DNA from 3 places in the Peptacetobacter sp. AB845 genome. Region 3 is predicted to be linked to each of the others. Evidence: a T-box and tRNA genes for the amino acid it is inferred to sense, from the RefSeq annotation. Region 3 holds a T-box; the other regions hold tRNA genes.
The links. A T-box is a leader RNA that pairs with one kind of tRNA and senses whether it is charged. The one in region 3 lies ahead of ileS (isoleucine--tRNA ligase), so its partner is inferred to be a tRNA-Ile.

Region 1 (4,994 bases), 720 kb from region 3:
GTCGGCTCATCACATCCTGGGGCTGTAGTAGGTCCCAAGGGTTGGGCTGTTCGCCCATTAAAGTGGTACGCGAGCTGGGTTCAGAACGTCGTGAGACAGTTCGGTCCCTATCCGTCGCAGGCGTAGGAAATTTGAGAGGATCTGCCCTTAGTACGAGAGGACCGGGGTGGACGTACCGCTGGTGTACCAGTTGTCTCGCCAGAGGCATGGCTGGGTAGCTATGTACGGAACGGATAAGCGCTGAAAGCATCTAAGCGCGAAGCCAGCCTCAAGATAAGATTTCCCATTCCTCGGAAGTAAGACCCCATGAAGACTACGTGGTTGATAGGTCGGAGGTGGAAGTGCAGTAATGTATGCAGCTTACCGATACTAATAGGTCGAGGACTTGACCAAGTAAATATTTGGTAATTTGATTAATATGTATGTAGTTTTGAAAGTACAATACTTTTAAAAAATATATTGACACATTCAATTGGATATGTTAATATAATACTTGTCCTTAACAAGAAAAGAGGACTAAATAAGCCGAAGTGGCGGAACTGGCAGACGCACAGGACTTAAAATCCTGCGGGACTTATCCTCCCGTACCGGTTCGATTCCGGTCTTCGGCACTCAAATAATATCGCGGGGTGGAGCAGTTGGCAGCTCGTCGGGCTCATAACCCGAAGGTCGTAGGTTCAAGTCCTACCTCCGCAACCAAAATAAAATATGGCCCGTTGGTCAAGCGGTTAAGACACCACCCTTTCACGGTGGTAACAGGAGTTCGATTCTCCTACGGGTCACCAACTAAATATGCGGGTGTAGCTCAATGGTAGAGTTCTGGCCTTCCAAGCCAGCTGTGAGGGTTCGATCCCCTTCACCCGCTCCAAAATGGGGTTATAGCTCAGCTGGGAGAGCATCTGCCTTACAAGCAGGGGGTCACAGGTTCGAGCCCTGTTAACCCCACCAAATAAAGTGGCTCGGTAGTTCAGTTGGTTAGAATGCCAGCCTGTCACGCTGGAGGTCGTGGGTTCGAACCCCATCCGAGTCGCCACTTTATAAAAAAATAAATACTAAAAATGTGGGAATATGGCTCAGTTGGTAGAGCAAATGACTGTTAATCATTGGGTCACAGGTTCGAGTCCTGTTATTCCCGCCAATGTGCTGGTGTGGCTCAATTGGTAGAGCAGCTGACTTGTAATCAGCAGGTTGTAGGTTCGAGTCCTATCACCAGCTCCAAATATGGAGGATTTCCCGAGTGGCCAAAGGGGGCAGACTGTAAATCTGTTAGCATCGCTTTCGGTGGTTCGAATCCACCATCCTCCACCAAAATAAAATATACGCGGATGTGGCGGAATTGGCAGACGCACTAGACTTAGGATCTAGCGCCTACGGCGTGGGGGTTCGACTCCCTTCATCCGCACCATGTAAAGTGCATATCAAAAAATATAATATAATGTGCGGGAATAGTTCAGCGGTAGAGCGCGACCTTGCCAAGGTCGAAGTCGCGAGTTCGAATCTCGTTTCCCGCTCCAAAAGCATTGTTGATGTGGGTGCATAGCTCAGCTGGATAGAGCAACGCCCTTCTAAGGCGTGTGTCGAAGGTTCGAATCCTTCTGCGCTCACCATGTTGGGGATTCGCCAAGTCGGTAAGGCATAGCACTTTGACTGCTACATTCGTAGGTTCGAGTCCTGCATCCCCAGCCAATATAATGTTATAAATAAATTAAAAAATGATGATTAATCTGGTTCATTAGCTCAGTTGGTAGAGCACCTGACTCTTAATCAGGGAGTCCTGGGTTCGAGTCCCAGATGAATCACTTTTGTAAATATGGAGAGGTGTCCGAGTGGTTTAAGGAGCTGGTCTTGAAAACCAGTGATGCTTAACGGCACCGTGGGTTCGAATCCCACCCTCTCCGCCAAATGCCCAGATAGCTCAGTCGGTAGAGCAGGGGACTGAAAATCCCCGTGTCGGTGGTTCGATTCCGCCTCTGGGCACCATATAGTGTGGCGGTATAGCTTAGTTGGCTAGAGCGTTCGGTTCATACCCGAAAGGTCACAGGTTCGACTCCTGTTACCGCTACCAAGATAATGAGGACCATTAGCTCAGTTGGTTAGAGCGCCCGGCTCATAACCGGTAGGTCTGGGGTTCGAGTCCCTGATGGTCCACCAAGTAAATATTTTTCGAGGTGTAGCGCAGTTTGGTAGCGCACGTGGTTTGGGACCATGGGGCCGGGGGTTCGAGTCCCTTCACCTCGACCATTTGTGGTGGATGTAGCCCAGTTGGTTAGAGCGCCAGATTGTGGCTCTGGAGGCCGTGAGTTCGAATCTCATCATCCACCCCAAAAAATATATGGTCTATTAGCTCAGTCGGTAGAGCACTTGACTTTTAATCAAGGTGTCCCGCGTTCGAATCGCGGATAGATCACTTTTCGGCGACATAGCCAAGCGGTAAGGCAATGGACTGCAACTCCTTGATCTCCAGTTCGAATCTGGATGTCGCCTCCAACTAAATATGATTTAAGCCGAAGTGGCGGAACTGGCAGACGCACAGGACTTAAAATCCTGCGGGACTTATCCTCCCGTACCGGTTCGATTCCGGTCTTCGGCACTCATACAATATCGCGGGGTGGAGCAGTTGGCAGCTCGTCGGGCTCATAACCCGAAGGTCGTAGGTTCAAGTCCTACCTCCGCAACCAAAATAAAATATGGCCCGTTGGTCAAGCGGTTAAGACACCACCCTTTCACGGTGGTAACAGGAGTTCGATTCTCCTACGGGTCACCAACTAAATATGCGGGTGTAGCTCAATGGTAGAGTTCTGGCCTTCCAAGCCAGCTGTGAGGGTTCGATCCCCTTCACCCGCTCCAAAATGGGGTTATAGCTCAGCTGGGAGAGCATCTGCCTTACAAGCAGGGGGTCACAGGTTCGAGCCCTGTTAACCCCACCAAATAAAGTGGCTCGGTAGTTCAGTTGGTTAGAATGCCAGCCTGTCACGCTGGAGGTCGTGGGTTCGAACCCCATCCGAGTCGCCACTTTATAAAAAAATAAATACTAAAAATGTGGGAATATGGCTCAGTTGGTAGAGCAAATGACTGTTAATCATTGGGTCACAGGTTCGAGTCCTGTTATTCCCGCCAATGTGCTGGTGTGGCTCAATTGGTAGAGCAGCTGACTTGTAATCAGCAGGTTGTAGGTTCGAGTCCTATCACCAGCTCCAAATATGGAGGATTTCCCGAGTGGCCAAAGGGGGCAGACTGTAAATCTGTTAGCATCGCTTTCGGTGGTTCGAATCCACCATCCTCCACCAAAATAAAATATACGCGGATGTGGCGGAATTGGCAGACGCACTAGACTTAGGATCTAGCGCCTACGGCGTGGGGGTTCGACTCCCTTCATCCGCACCATATTTTATTAATTCAGTTTTGTGGGTGCATAGCTCAGCTGGATAGAGCAACGCCCTTCTAAGGCGTGTGTCGAAGGTTCGAATCCTTCTGCGCTCACCAAAACACATAACTTAATATTTACCAATGTTGGGGATTCGCCAAGCGGTAAGGCACATGACTCTGACTCATGCATGCATAGGTTCGAATCCTATATCCCCAGCCATTTTTATTTTTTGTGGTCTATTAGCTCAGTCGGTAGAGCACTTGACTTTTAATCAAGGTGTCCCGCGTTCGAATCGCGGATAGATCACCATTTTTTTATACATGGAGAGGTGTCCGAGTGGTTTAAGGAGCTGGTCTTGAAAACCAGTGATGCTTAACGGCACCGTGGGTTCGAATCCCACCCTCTCCGCCAAGCATATGCGGATGTGGCGGAATTGGCAGACGCACTAGACTTAGGATCTAGCGCCTACGGCGTGGGGGTTCGACTCCCTTCATCCGCACCATACTTTATTTTTATTTTTTGATAAAATATGCCCAGATAGCTCAGTCGGTAGAGCAGGGGACTGAAAATCCCCGTGTCGGTGGTTCGATTCCGCCTCTGGGCACCATATAGTGTGGCGGTATAGCTTAGTTGGCTAGAGCGTTCGGTTCATACCCGAAAGGTCACAGGTTCGACTCCTGTTACCGCTACCAAGATAATGAGGACCATTAGCTCAGTTGGTTAGAGCGCCCGGCTCATAACCGGTAGGTCTGGGGTTCGAGTCCCTGATGGTCCACCATTTGTGGTGGATGTAGCCCAGTTGGTTAGAGCGCCAGATTGTGGCTCTGGAGGCCGTGAGTTCGAATCTCATCATCCACCCCAAAAAATAATATGGTCTATTAGCTCAGTCGGTAGAGCACTTGACTTTTAATCAAGGTGTCCCGCGTTCGAATCGCGGATAGATCACTTCTCGGCGACATAGCCAAGCGGTAAGGCAATGGACTGCAACTCCTTGATCTCCAGTTCGAATCTGGATGTCGCCTCCACTAACTATTTGATAATATAATATTAATATGCGCTCATAGCTCAACCGGATAGAGTGCCTGACTACGAATCAGGAGGTTGCGGGTTCGAGTCCCTCTGGGCGCATTTTTATGGGGTTATAGCTCAGCTGGGAGAGCATCTGCCTTACAAGCAGGGGGTCACAGGTTCGAGCCCTGTTAACCCCACCAGTAAAAGTCTTTAGCGAAAGTTAAAGACTATATTTTTAATAAAAATTTGTTTTGAGGTAAAAGGATATGTATGTAGTTTTTGGTGATGAAGTATTAGATAGTAATGAGATTATAGATTTATTTAATAATGAATCAGATTTTATTGTAGAAACTGATTTGACGAAATCTACTAAAAGAGAAGATGTAATAGCTTTAAAATTAAGAATAGGTGTAGAAGATATATATTCTGATTCTAAATTTGATCAATATAATGAAGATATATTTGAAGAATATTTAGATAATGCAGAGGAAATGATTACAGATTTTGCAGATATTAATTTTGATTATAAAAAAAGGTTTGTAACAAGTGCATATAAATGGGAAGAGCTAAATAATAGTATATATTTAATAGTTGCACTTTCAGATATTAGTCTTCC
Region 2 (4,994 bases), 580 kb from region 3:
CGGCAAAATGACCCCGTAACCTAGGGATAAGGGGTGCCATCGAAAGATGGCCGCAGAGAATAGGCCCAAGCGACTGTTTACCAAAAACATAGGTTTCTGCTAAGTCGCAAGACGATGTATAGGAGCTGACGCCTGCCCGGTGCTGGAAGGTTAAGGGGATCTGTTAGAGCAATCGAAGCAGTGAACTTAAGCCCCAGTAAACGGCGGCCGTAACTATAACGGTCCTAAGGTAGCGAAATTCCTTGTCGGGTAAGTTCCGACCCGCACGAAAGGCGTAACGATTTGGGCACTGTCTCAACAACAGACTCGGTGAAATTGTAATTCCGGTGAAGATGCCGGATACCTGCGACAGGACGGAAAGACCCCATGGAGCTTTACTGTAGCTTGGCATTGGGTCTTGGTACTACATGTACAGCATAGGTGGGAGGCTTTGATTCCAGGACGCCAGTTTTGGATGAGCCACCGTTGGGATACCACCCCTGTAGTACTGGGACTCTAACCAGAGGCCTTGAATCAGGTCTTGGGACACTGTCAGGCGGGCAGTTTGACTGGGGCGGTCGCCTCCCAAAAGGTAACGGAGGCGCTCAAAGGTTCTCTCAGCACGGTCGGAAATCGTGCATAGAGTGTAAAGGCATAAGAGAGCTTGATTGCAAGACATACAGGTCGAGCAAGGACGAAAGTCGGACTTAGTGATCCGGTGGTTCTGAGTGGAAGGGCCATCGCTCAACGGATAAAAGCTACCCTGGGGATAACAGGCTTATCTCCCCCAAGAGTCCACATCGACGGGGAGGTTTGGCACCTCGATGTCGGCTCATCACATCCTGGGGCTGTAGTAGGTCCCAAGGGTTGGGCTGTTCGCCCATTAAAGTGGTACGCGAGCTGGGTTCAGAACGTCGTGAGACAGTTCGGTCCCTATCCGTCGCAGGCGTAGGAAATTTGAGAGGATCTGCCCTTAGTACGAGAGGACCGGGGTGGACGTACCGCTGGTGTACCAGTTGTCTCGCCAGAGGCATGGCTGGGTAGCTATGTACGGAACGGATAAGCGCTGAAAGCATCTAAGCGCGAAGCCAGCCTCAAGATAAGATTTCCCATTCCTCGGAAGTAAGACCCCATGAAGACTACGTGGTTGATAGGTCGGAGGTGGAAGTGCAGTAATGTATGCAGCTTACCGATACTAATAGGTCGAGGACTTGACCAAGTAAATATTTGGTAATTTGATTAATATGTATGTAGTTTTCAGAGTACAATCTCTGAAAAAATATATTGACACTTTCGAATGGATATGTTAATATAATACTTGTCAAAAATAATGTGGTTATTATAGAAGAGAGGATACACCTGTTCCCATTCCGAACACAGAAGTTAAGCTCTCTATCGCTGATGGTACTTGGGGCGAAGGCCCCTGGGAGAGTAGGACGTAGCCACGTTAAATGGCCCGTTGGTCAAGCGGTTAAGACACCACCCTTTCACGGTGGTAACAGGAGTTCGATTCTCCTACGGGTCACCAGCTAAATATGCGGGTGTAGCTCAATGGTAGAGTTCTGGCCTTCCAAGCCAGCTGTGAGGGTTCGATCCCCTTCACCCGCTCCAAAATGGGGTTATAGCTCAGCTGGGAGAGCATCTGCCTTACAAGCAGGGGGTCACAGGTTCGAGCCCTGTTAACCCCACCAAATAAAGTGGCTCGGTAGTTCAGTTGGTTAGAATGCCAGCCTGTCACGCTGGAGGTCGTGGGTTCGAACCCCATCCGAGTCGCCACTTTATAAAAAAATAAATACTAAAAATGTGGGAATATGGCTCAGTTGGTAGAGCAAATGACTGTTAATCATTGGGTCACAGGTTCGAGTCCTGTTATTCCCGCCAATATGCTGGTGTGGCTCAATTGGTAGAGCAGCTGACTTGTAATCAGCAGGTTGTAGGTTCGAGTCCTATCACCAGCTCCAAATATTTGATATGGGTGCATAGCTCAGCTGGATAGAGCAACGCCCTTCTAAGGCGTGTGTCGAAGGTTCGAATCCTTCTGCGCTCATTTTTTATGGTCTATTAGCTCAGTCGGTAGAGCACTTGACTTTTAATCAAGGTGTCCCGCGTTCGAATCGCGGATAGATCATTTTTTAATATGGAGAGGTGTCCGAGTGGTTTAAGGAGCTGGTCTTGAAAACCAGTGATGCTTAACGGCACCGTGGGTTCGAATCCCACCCTCTCCGCCATATTAGGAGAAGTACTCAAGAGGCTATAAGAGGAGCCCCTGCTAAGGGTTTAGGCTGGGTAACACCGGTGCGAGGGTTCGAATCCCTCCTTCTCCGCCATTTATATTTAAATCGAGGTGTAGCGCAGTTTGGTAGCGCACGTGGTTTGGGACCATGGGGCCGGGGGTTCGAGTCCCTTCACCTCGACCAATTTTATGGACCATTAGCTCAGTTGGTTAGAGCGCCCGGCTCATAACCGGTAGGTCTGGGGTTCGAGTCCCTGATGGTCCATCTTTTTTTATCTAAAAAAAACATAGGGGTATAGCTCAGTTGGTAGAGCGTCGGTCTCCAAAACCGTGCGCCGGGGGTTCGAGTCCCTCTACCCCTGCCATATAGAACCAAAAATCGAGGTGTAGCGCAGTTTGGTAGCGCACGTGGTTTGGGACCATGGGGCCGGGGGTTCGAGTCCCTTCACCTCGACCATTTATGGGCCTATAGCTCAGGTGGTTAGAGCGCACGCCTGATAAGCGTGAGGTCGCTGGTTCGAGTCCAGCTAGGCCCACTTATTATGATTATGCCCAGATAGCTCAGTCGGTAGAGCAGGGGACTGAAAATCCCCGTGTCGGTGGTTCGATTCCGCCTCTGGGCACCATAGAACATGGCGGTATAGCTTAGTTGGCTAGAGCGTTCGGTTCATACCCGAAAGGTCACAGGTTCGACTCCTGTTACCGCTACTGAGCTATATTATTAGTGATTATGAACTTTGAAAACTGAATAGCAGATATATTTAGTTCGAATGAATAATTCGAACGCCATACAAACCATGCCAGATATTTTGAGATAACATCTGAGCGGATTTAACAAACTAATTTTATTTTGAGCAACGGAATTTTGAGCATTAGCGAAAAATTCGTTGGCGATATAAAATTTCGAAGAAATTTTATTTTGAGAGTTTGATCCTGGCTCAGGATGAACGCTGGCGGCGTGCCTAACACATGCAAGTCGAGCGATTCTCTTCGGAGAAGAGCGGCGGACGGGTGAGTAACGCGTGGGCAACCTGCCCTGTACACACGGATAACATACCGAAAGGTATGCTAATACGGGATAATATATAAGGGTCGCATGACTTTTATATCAAAGATTTTTCGGTACAGGATGGACCCGCGTCTGATTAGCTTGTTGGCGGGGTAATGGCCCACCAAGGCGACGATCAGTAGCCGACCTGAGAGGGTGATCGGCCACATTGGAACTGAGACACGGTCCAAACTCCTACGGGAGGCAGCAGTGGGGAATATTGCACAATGGGCGCAAGCCTGATGCAGCAACGCCGCGTGAGCGATGAAGGCCTTCGGGTCGTAAAGCTCTGTCCTCAAGGAAGATAATGACGGTACTTGAGGAGGAAGCCCCGGCTAACTACGTGCCAGCAGCCGCGGTAATACGTAGGGGGCTAGCGTTATCCGGATTTACTGGGCGTAAAGGGTGCGTAGGCGGTCTTTCAAGTCAGGAGTTAAAGGCTACGGCTCAACCGTAGTAAGCTCCTGATACTGTCTGACTTGAGTGCAGGAGAGGAAAGCGGAATTCCCAGTGTAGCGGTGAAATGCGTAGATATTGGGAGGAACACCAGTAGCGAAGGCGGCTTTCTGGACTGTAACTGACGCTGAGGCACGAAAGCGTGGGGAGCAAACAGGATTAGATACCCTGGTAGTCCACGCTGTAAACGATGAGTACTAGGTGTCGGAGGTTACCCCCTTCGGTGCCGCAGCTAACGCATTAAGTACTCCGCCTGGGGAGTACGCACGCAAGTGTGAAACTCAAAGGAATTGACGGGGACCCGCACAAGTAGCGGAGCATGTGGTTTAATTCGAAGCAACGCGAAGAACCTTACCTAGGCTTGACATCCTTCTGACCGAGGACTAATCTCCTCTTTCCCTCTGGGGACAGAAGTGACAGGTGGTGCATGGTTGTCGTCAGCTCGTGTCGTGAGATGTTGGGTTAAGTCCCGCAACGAGCGCAACCCTTGTCTTTAGTTGCCATCATTTAGTTGGGCACTCTAGAGAGACTGCCAGGGATAACCTGGAGGAAGGTGGGGATGACGTCAAATCATCATGCCCCTTATGCCTAGGGCTACACACGTGCTACAATGGATGGTACAGAGGGCAGCCAAGCCGTGAGGTGGAGCAAATCCCTTAAAGCCATTCTCAGTTCGGATTGTAGGCTGAAACTCGCCTACATGAAGCTGGAGTTACTAGTAATCGCAGATCAGAATGCTGCGGTGAATGCGTTCCCGGGTCTTGTACACACCGCCCGTCACACCATGGGAGTTGGAGACACCCGAAGCCGACTATCTAACCTTTTGGGAGAAGTCGTCGAAGGTGGAATCAATAACTGGGGTGAAGTCGTAACAAGGTAGCCGTATCGGAAGGTGCGGCTGGATCACCTCCTTTCTAGGGAGAATTATCTGCTGTTCGGTTTTGAAGGTTCATTCCTTCAAAACTGTACTTTGAAAACTACATATATATTATGATATGACATCATTTATTTCCTTAATGTGATAAATAAGGACGATAACCTTATAAAAAAATATCAACTGTAACTGGTCAAGTTATTAAGGGTGCAGGGCGGATGCCTTGGCACCGGGAGCCGATGAAGGACGTGATAAGCTGCGATAAGCTATGGGGAGTTGCACGTAAACTTTGATCCATAGATTTCCGAATGAGGAAACTCACCATGAGTAATGTCATGGTATCTTCGAGTGAATACATAGCTCGTTGAGGGGAACTCGGGGAACTGAAACATCTAAGTACCCGA
Region 3 (4,994 bases):
TCTTATATACCAGTTAGATAAATCGTCATTTATGAATTCCTGTATTCTTCTTATAGTTTTGTTAACTTCGAATATTTCTAGGTTTTCTTCTATTTCAGCTTTTAAGTTGTTGAATTTAGAAAGTATCCATCTATCTAATTCTGATCTATCTTTGTATTCAACGAAGAAATCACCAGGATTTATGTTATCAGTGTTAGCATATAGAGTGAAGAAGTTGTATACGTTCTTCATTGTTCCTACGAATTTAGACTGAACTTCTTTTAATCCTTCTTCGTCGAATCTTATTGGAGTCCATGGTGGAGATACGTATAATAAGTACCATCTTAAAGCATCGGCTCCGTATTTATCGAATAATTCGAATGGATTTACTGTATTTCCTCTTGATTTAGACATTTTCTTACCGTCTTTGTCTAGTACAAGGTCGTTAACTAATACGTTTTTGTATGGTGCTTTACCCATTACAAATGTTGATATTGCTAATAATGAGTAGAACCATCCTCTTGTCTGGTCTATACCTTCACAGATGTAATCTGCTGGGAATAACTGATCAAAGTTTTCTTTATTTTCAAATGGGTAGTGATGCTGAGCAAATGGCATTGATCCTGAATCGAACCAGCAGTCTATAACGTCTTTTACTCTAGTCATTGGTTTACCACATTTTGGACATTTTAGATGTATTTCATCAACGTATGGTCTGTGTAGTTCTACAGTTGCTGGATCTACTTCTTCAACAGCCATATCAGCTAATTCCTGTCTTGATCCTACAGATTCTGTGTTTCCACATTCACATCTCCACATTGGAAGAGGAGTTCCCCAATATCTACTTCTTGATATTGCCCAGTCTTTTAATTCTTCTAGCCAGTTACCGAATCTTCCCTGACCAACGAATTCTGGATACCAGTTTACAGTGTTGTTGTTAGCTATTAACTGGTCTTTTAATTTAGTCATTTCTATGTACCAACTTGGTTTAGCGTAGTAAACAAGTGGAGTCTGACATCTCCAGCAGTGAGGATAGTTGTGAGCAACTTTTTCTTTGCTGAATAATTTATTTTCTTTAGCTAGATATTTTATTATTTCAACATCTAGTCCTTCTTCCATTACGAATTTACCTTTCCATGGAGTTGCAGTAAATTCTCCTCTTTCATCAACTGGCTGAAGTACTGGTAATCCGTATTTTTTACCACAGTTGTAGTCGTCTTCCCCAAATGCTGGAGCAGTATGTACTATACCTGTACCATCTTCAGTAGTTACGTAATCAGCGCAAGTTATGAAGAATGCTTTTTTATCTGGTTTTACGAAGTCTAATAACTGTTCATATTCAACGTATTCTAAGTCTTTACCAGTCATTTTTTCAACAACTTCGTATTCTCTATCTTTCATTACTTTTTCTAGTAATGGTTCAGCTAAGTAGTAGAACTCATCTACATCAGCTGGTTTAACTTTTACATAAGTAACTTCTGGGTTTACTGTTAATGATACATTTGATGGTAATGTCCATGGAGTAGTTGTCCATGCTAAGAAGTATTCATTTTCAGTTCCAGCTTTTTTGAATTTAGCTACTAATGTATTAGTTTTTACTTCTTTGTATCCCTGTGCAACTTCGTGTGATGCAAGACCAGTTCCACATCTTGGGCAGTAAGGAAGTATTTTATGTCCTTCATACATATATCCTTCTTTGTTGAATTTGTTTAATATCCACCAAACAGATTCTATGTAGTTGTTATCTAATGTTATGTATGGGTTATCAAGGTCAACTTCATAAGCCATTCTTTCAGTCATATTTCTCCACTGTTTTTCAAAAGAGAATACTGAATCTCTACATTTATCACAGAATTCTGCTATTCCGTAATCTTCTATAGCCTGTTTATCTGATAATCCTAATTCTTTTTCTACCTGTATTTCTACTGGAAGACCATGAGTATCCCAACCAGCTTTTCTTTTTACCTGGTATCCAGACATTGTTTTATATCTACATACCCAGTCTTTTAATGTTCTGGCAACAACGTGGTGTATACCAGGGTTTCCGTTTGCTGTTGGAGGTCCTTCAAAGAATACGAAACTTGGATCGTTCTGACCTTTTTCTAAAGTTCTTTCTAGTATATCGATGTCCTGCCAGTAATCAAATACTTTTGCTTCTGCTTCTTTAACAGAAGTGTCTACTAATGGTTTAAAGTTCGCCATTATTAATTCACCCTTTCTTTTTAATATTCCCTTTATTTTTCATTGCTCAAAGTTTTCTAAAATAAGTTGCTCAAATAAAAAAACTCGTCGCCTTTGCATACACAAAGGGACGAGTTGCTCGCGTTACCACCCTAATTCCGCATAGATAATTTTAAATTTATATCTACACGACACTCTACTGTATAACGGCACATTACCGGAATAACTTATTCGATAAATCTTTATTAAGATAAATCTTTCAGCATTCAGCTCCGAAGTGATATTCAACTCAGTATATTTCACTGGTTCTCAGCTAACCCAGCTCTCTGTAAAAATAAAATCCGAATCTACTGTCTTCATCATAGCCTTTAAAGATTTTGTTTTCTATACTTTGAAAGTTTATACCAAAATTTAATTTTAGTCAATAGTTATTTTTTGATTTTTTCAGATAATTCTATATTGTTTCTAAATTCAAGCATATCTATAACAAAAAATTATAGTAAAAATCATAAAATTATAGATAATTTTATAGACCAAATATATTTTCTGGAGATGTATTTTCGTCATCAGAATCGTATTCTTCAACATCATCTTCCATTGCAGCAGTTGCCCCAAAATCCTCTATATCGAATCTATCATCTTCATACTCATCCATAGCAGTTCTCCATTCATACTGACTTGAAAGACCTGTATCTATATTAGAGCATATTTCATCAATATTTTTAATTTCACTCTCTAAAAGAGATTTAAATTTATTTTTAAACATTTTAAATTCAGCAGTAATATTATCATACTCTTTTCTTATTTCGATAACTCTGCTAGTAGCCTCATCTATTTTCTGTTTACCCATAAATTCAGCTTCTTCTATTATTATTCTAGCTTTTTTATTTGCAGCAGATGTTGTATCTTCTGCAGCTGTCTGAGCAGTTATAAGAGTTTCTTTTAAAGTATCCTCTATGTTTGTATATTTATTTAGCTGCTCACTATACATTCTAACTCTTTCTTTAAGAGATTCATTTTCTCTTATAAGATTTTCATAATCTACTCTTAAATCATCTAAAAATTCATCAACCTCTTCACAGTTGAATCCTCTCATAGACTTTCTAAAAACTTTTTCTTCTATCTCCTGTGGTGTTATCATTATCTTCTCCTCAACTATAATATTATTCTAGCCTTTACTCTAGTTCTTCCTTTTCTGGTCTCCCCGCCTATTTCAATAACTTCAGACCTACCTTTTCCCCTTACTGAAATAAGATCTCCTGAAGATACTGCCTTAGATGCAGATGTAATTTTTTCATAATTTACATGAACTCTCTCCGCATTTATATACTTTAGACTTTCCTGTCTTGAAATATTGTATATTCCACTTATTACACAATCTAGTCTATCTGAAGATACTGTAAACGAGATATCTTTATATTTCTTTTCTGAAGTTTTTAATTCTTCTCTTTTAATTTCTTTAACTTTTACAGAATTTGTCGCTACTTTTGTAAGGTTCATAACGATATAATCACAAATATCGCTACTTACTACAACCTGACAAAATTCTTCGTGAATTAATATATCGCCTATCTTTTCTCTTTTTATCCCAAGCCCTAAAATAGAACCTAAATAATCCTTATGTGATACACTTCTAAATTTAAAATTACCATCAATCTGAACAAATTTTATAGGTGGCTCAATATCCTCATACTCCATATAAAATGGAAATATAGTCATGACACTTCTTTCAGCACCTTCATATCCCCCGTCAGAATGGTATTTTAAATCTGATTCAGAATTAATTATATCCATAGCATTTTTAATTTCAAAAGGATTCATAAATTCTGTACTTTTTGCTTCATAATTTTTTAGACAAGTATTTGCCTTATCTATCAACTTAAACATTTTGTTCTTTAATTCTATATCTTTTATATGATTAGTAAGTCTTATCTTGTCCATCTTATAGCACTAATCCTTTCAAGAATATAAGTATTATTATCGCTATTACCGGTGAAAAATCTACAGGTCCAGAATAATTTCTGTAAAGAATTTTTCTAATTGGCCCTTCTATTGGCTCTGTTATTTCATCCATTATCTGGTATAACTTAGTGTCCATAAGAGCTGGTACCCATGTAAATAGACTTTTTACTACTATTACCCATGAAATTATATCAAGAAGATAGGCTATTGCTATCCTTAATGTATGCATTAGCATTCCCACTTTCATCTATATTATTTTGTTATTATTTCTGCCAAGGGAAAAGTGCTCTACTTTCAAGTTCTTTTTTCACACTGGCATCTATATCAACATTATTTGGAGCTAATATAAATATTGATCCTGCTACTTTCTGAATATCTCCATCTAGCACATAAACCGCTCCATTTAAAAAGTCGAATATAGATTTTTTAACCTGTGGAGAAGATACTCCATCTAGGTTTACTACTACTGTTTTTCTCTGTTTTAAAGCATCTGCAATCTGAGTTGCTTCGTCGTATATTTTAGGAGCATATATTACCACTTTCATCTGTCCTGTTGGGTAATCTATCACTTTACCTATTTTTTTATTAGATGCTAAAGCATTGTATTCTTCTGCTTCTTCGTGATTTTCTTCTGCTTCCTCGTATTCATCTTCTTCATATTCTTCTTCGTATTCATCATAATCTAAATCTTCGTCATCACTGAATATATTCTTCACTTTGTCGATTATTTTTGCCATTTTTCTTTCCTCCAATTTGCTTTATTATTTGTTATAATTTCTTTTTCCGAATATAGCAGTTCCGACTCTAACCATTGTAGCTCCTTCTTCTACAGCTATTTCAAAGTCATTTGTCATACCCATAGAAAGCTCCCT

Region 1: it has a tRNA-Ile gene. The T-box ahead of ileS (isoleucine--tRNA ligase) is inferred to sense a tRNA for this amino acid. The anticodon was not compared.
Region 2: it has a tRNA-Ile gene. The T-box ahead of ileS (isoleucine--tRNA ligase) is inferred to sense a tRNA for this amino acid. The anticodon was not compared.

The regions. Positions count from the first base shown of each region.
Region 1 is NZ_CP180001.1:425,392-430,385, reverse strand. Features, by position in the region: rRNA gene ACK2WO_RS02190 (23S ribosomal RNA) at 1-393, shown strand, start outside; tRNA gene ACK2WO_RS02185 (tRNA-Leu) at 525-611, shown strand; tRNA gene ACK2WO_RS02180 (tRNA-Met) at 624-699, shown strand; tRNA gene ACK2WO_RS02175 (tRNA-Glu) at 711-785, shown strand; tRNA gene ACK2WO_RS02170 (tRNA-Gly) at 795-868, shown strand; tRNA gene ACK2WO_RS02165 (tRNA-Val) at 873-948, shown strand; tRNA gene ACK2WO_RS02160 (tRNA-Asp) at 957-1,033, shown strand; tRNA gene ACK2WO_RS02155 (tRNA-Asn) at 1,063-1,138, shown strand; tRNA gene ACK2WO_RS02150 (tRNA-Thr) at 1,143-1,218, shown strand; tRNA gene ACK2WO_RS02145 (tRNA-Tyr) at 1,224-1,308, shown strand; tRNA gene ACK2WO_RS02140 (tRNA-Leu) at 1,322-1,405, shown strand; tRNA gene ACK2WO_RS02135 (tRNA-Gly) at 1,440-1,514, shown strand; tRNA gene ACK2WO_RS02130 (tRNA-Arg) at 1,531-1,607, shown strand; tRNA gene ACK2WO_RS02125 (tRNA-Gln) at 1,611-1,686, shown strand; tRNA gene ACK2WO_RS02120 (tRNA-Lys) at 1,727-1,799, shown strand; tRNA gene ACK2WO_RS02115 (tRNA-Ser) at 1,813-1,901, shown strand; tRNA gene ACK2WO_RS02110 (tRNA-Phe) at 1,905-1,980, shown strand; tRNA gene ACK2WO_RS02105 (tRNA-Met) at 1,989-2,065, shown strand; tRNA gene ACK2WO_RS02100 (tRNA-Ile) at 2,075-2,151, shown strand; tRNA gene ACK2WO_RS02095 (tRNA-Pro) at 2,165-2,241, shown strand; tRNA gene ACK2WO_RS02090 (tRNA-His) at 2,248-2,324, shown strand; tRNA gene ACK2WO_RS02085 (tRNA-Lys) at 2,335-2,407, shown strand; tRNA gene ACK2WO_RS02080 (tRNA-Cys) at 2,414-2,487, shown strand; tRNA gene ACK2WO_RS02075 (tRNA-Leu) at 2,504-2,590, shown strand; tRNA gene ACK2WO_RS02070 (tRNA-Met) at 2,603-2,678, shown strand; tRNA gene ACK2WO_RS02065 (tRNA-Glu) at 2,690-2,764, shown strand; tRNA gene ACK2WO_RS02060 (tRNA-Gly) at 2,774-2,847, shown strand; tRNA gene ACK2WO_RS02055 (tRNA-Val) at 2,852-2,927, shown strand; tRNA gene ACK2WO_RS02050 (tRNA-Asp) at 2,936-3,012, shown strand; tRNA gene ACK2WO_RS02045 (tRNA-Asn) at 3,042-3,117, shown strand; tRNA gene ACK2WO_RS02040 (tRNA-Thr) at 3,122-3,197, shown strand; tRNA gene ACK2WO_RS02035 (tRNA-Tyr) at 3,203-3,287, shown strand; tRNA gene ACK2WO_RS02030 (tRNA-Leu) at 3,301-3,384, shown strand; tRNA gene ACK2WO_RS02025 (tRNA-Arg) at 3,407-3,483, shown strand; tRNA gene ACK2WO_RS02020 (tRNA-Gln) at 3,512-3,586, shown strand; tRNA gene ACK2WO_RS02015 (tRNA-Lys) at 3,601-3,676, shown strand; tRNA gene ACK2WO_RS02010 (tRNA-Ser) at 3,690-3,778, shown strand; tRNA gene ACK2WO_RS02005 (tRNA-Leu) at 3,786-3,869, shown strand; tRNA gene ACK2WO_RS02000 (tRNA-Phe) at 3,899-3,974, shown strand; tRNA gene ACK2WO_RS01995 (tRNA-Met) at 3,983-4,059, shown strand; tRNA gene ACK2WO_RS01990 (tRNA-Ile) at 4,069-4,145, shown strand; tRNA gene ACK2WO_RS01985 (tRNA-His) at 4,152-4,228, shown strand; tRNA gene ACK2WO_RS01980 (tRNA-Lys) at 4,240-4,312, shown strand; tRNA gene ACK2WO_RS01975 (tRNA-Cys) at 4,319-4,392, shown strand; tRNA gene ACK2WO_RS01970 (tRNA-Arg) at 4,422-4,495, shown strand; tRNA gene ACK2WO_RS01965 (tRNA-Val) at 4,503-4,578, shown strand; gene ACK2WO_RS01960 (hypothetical protein) at 4,645-4,994, shown strand, end outside.
Region 2 is NZ_CP180001.1:564,995-569,988, forward strand. Features, by position in the region: rRNA gene ACK2WO_RS02870 (23S ribosomal RNA) at 1-1,198, shown strand, start outside; rRNA gene rrf (5S ribosomal RNA) at 1,311-1,427, shown strand; tRNA gene ACK2WO_RS02880 (tRNA-Glu) at 1,433-1,507, shown strand; tRNA gene ACK2WO_RS02885 (tRNA-Gly) at 1,517-1,590, shown strand; tRNA gene ACK2WO_RS02890 (tRNA-Val) at 1,595-1,670, shown strand; tRNA gene ACK2WO_RS02895 (tRNA-Asp) at 1,679-1,755, shown strand; tRNA gene ACK2WO_RS02900 (tRNA-Asn) at 1,785-1,860, shown strand; tRNA gene ACK2WO_RS02905 (tRNA-Thr) at 1,865-1,940, shown strand; tRNA gene ACK2WO_RS02910 (tRNA-Arg) at 1,953-2,026, shown strand; tRNA gene ACK2WO_RS02915 (tRNA-Lys) at 2,035-2,107, shown strand; tRNA gene ACK2WO_RS02920 (tRNA-Ser) at 2,119-2,207, shown strand; tRNA gene ACK2WO_RS02925 (tRNA-Ser) at 2,213-2,306, shown strand; tRNA gene ACK2WO_RS02930 (tRNA-Pro) at 2,320-2,396, shown strand; tRNA gene ACK2WO_RS02935 (tRNA-Ile) at 2,404-2,477, shown strand; tRNA gene ACK2WO_RS02940 (tRNA-Trp) at 2,502-2,577, shown strand; tRNA gene ACK2WO_RS02945 (tRNA-Pro) at 2,593-2,669, shown strand; tRNA gene ACK2WO_RS02950 (tRNA-Ile) at 2,675-2,748, shown strand; tRNA gene ACK2WO_RS02955 (tRNA-Phe) at 2,763-2,838, shown strand; tRNA gene ACK2WO_RS02960 (tRNA-Met) at 2,847-2,920, shown strand; rRNA gene ACK2WO_RS02965 (16S ribosomal RNA) at 3,128-4,630, shown strand; rRNA gene ACK2WO_RS02970 (23S ribosomal RNA) at 4,782-4,994, shown strand, end outside.
Region 3 is NZ_CP180001.1:1,149,049-1,154,042, reverse strand. Features, by position in the region: gene ileS (isoleucine--tRNA ligase) at 1-2,181, opposite strand, end outside; T-box leader at 2,284-2,532, opposite strand; gene ACK2WO_RS05400 (DivIVA domain-containing protein) at 2,687-3,301, opposite strand; gene ACK2WO_RS05395 (RNA-binding protein) at 3,316-4,101, opposite strand; gene ACK2WO_RS05390 (YggT family protein) at 4,103-4,351, opposite strand; gene ACK2WO_RS05385 (cell division protein SepF) at 4,386-4,859, opposite strand; gene ACK2WO_RS05380 (YggS family pyridoxal phosphate-dependent enzyme) at 4,884-4,994, opposite strand, start outside.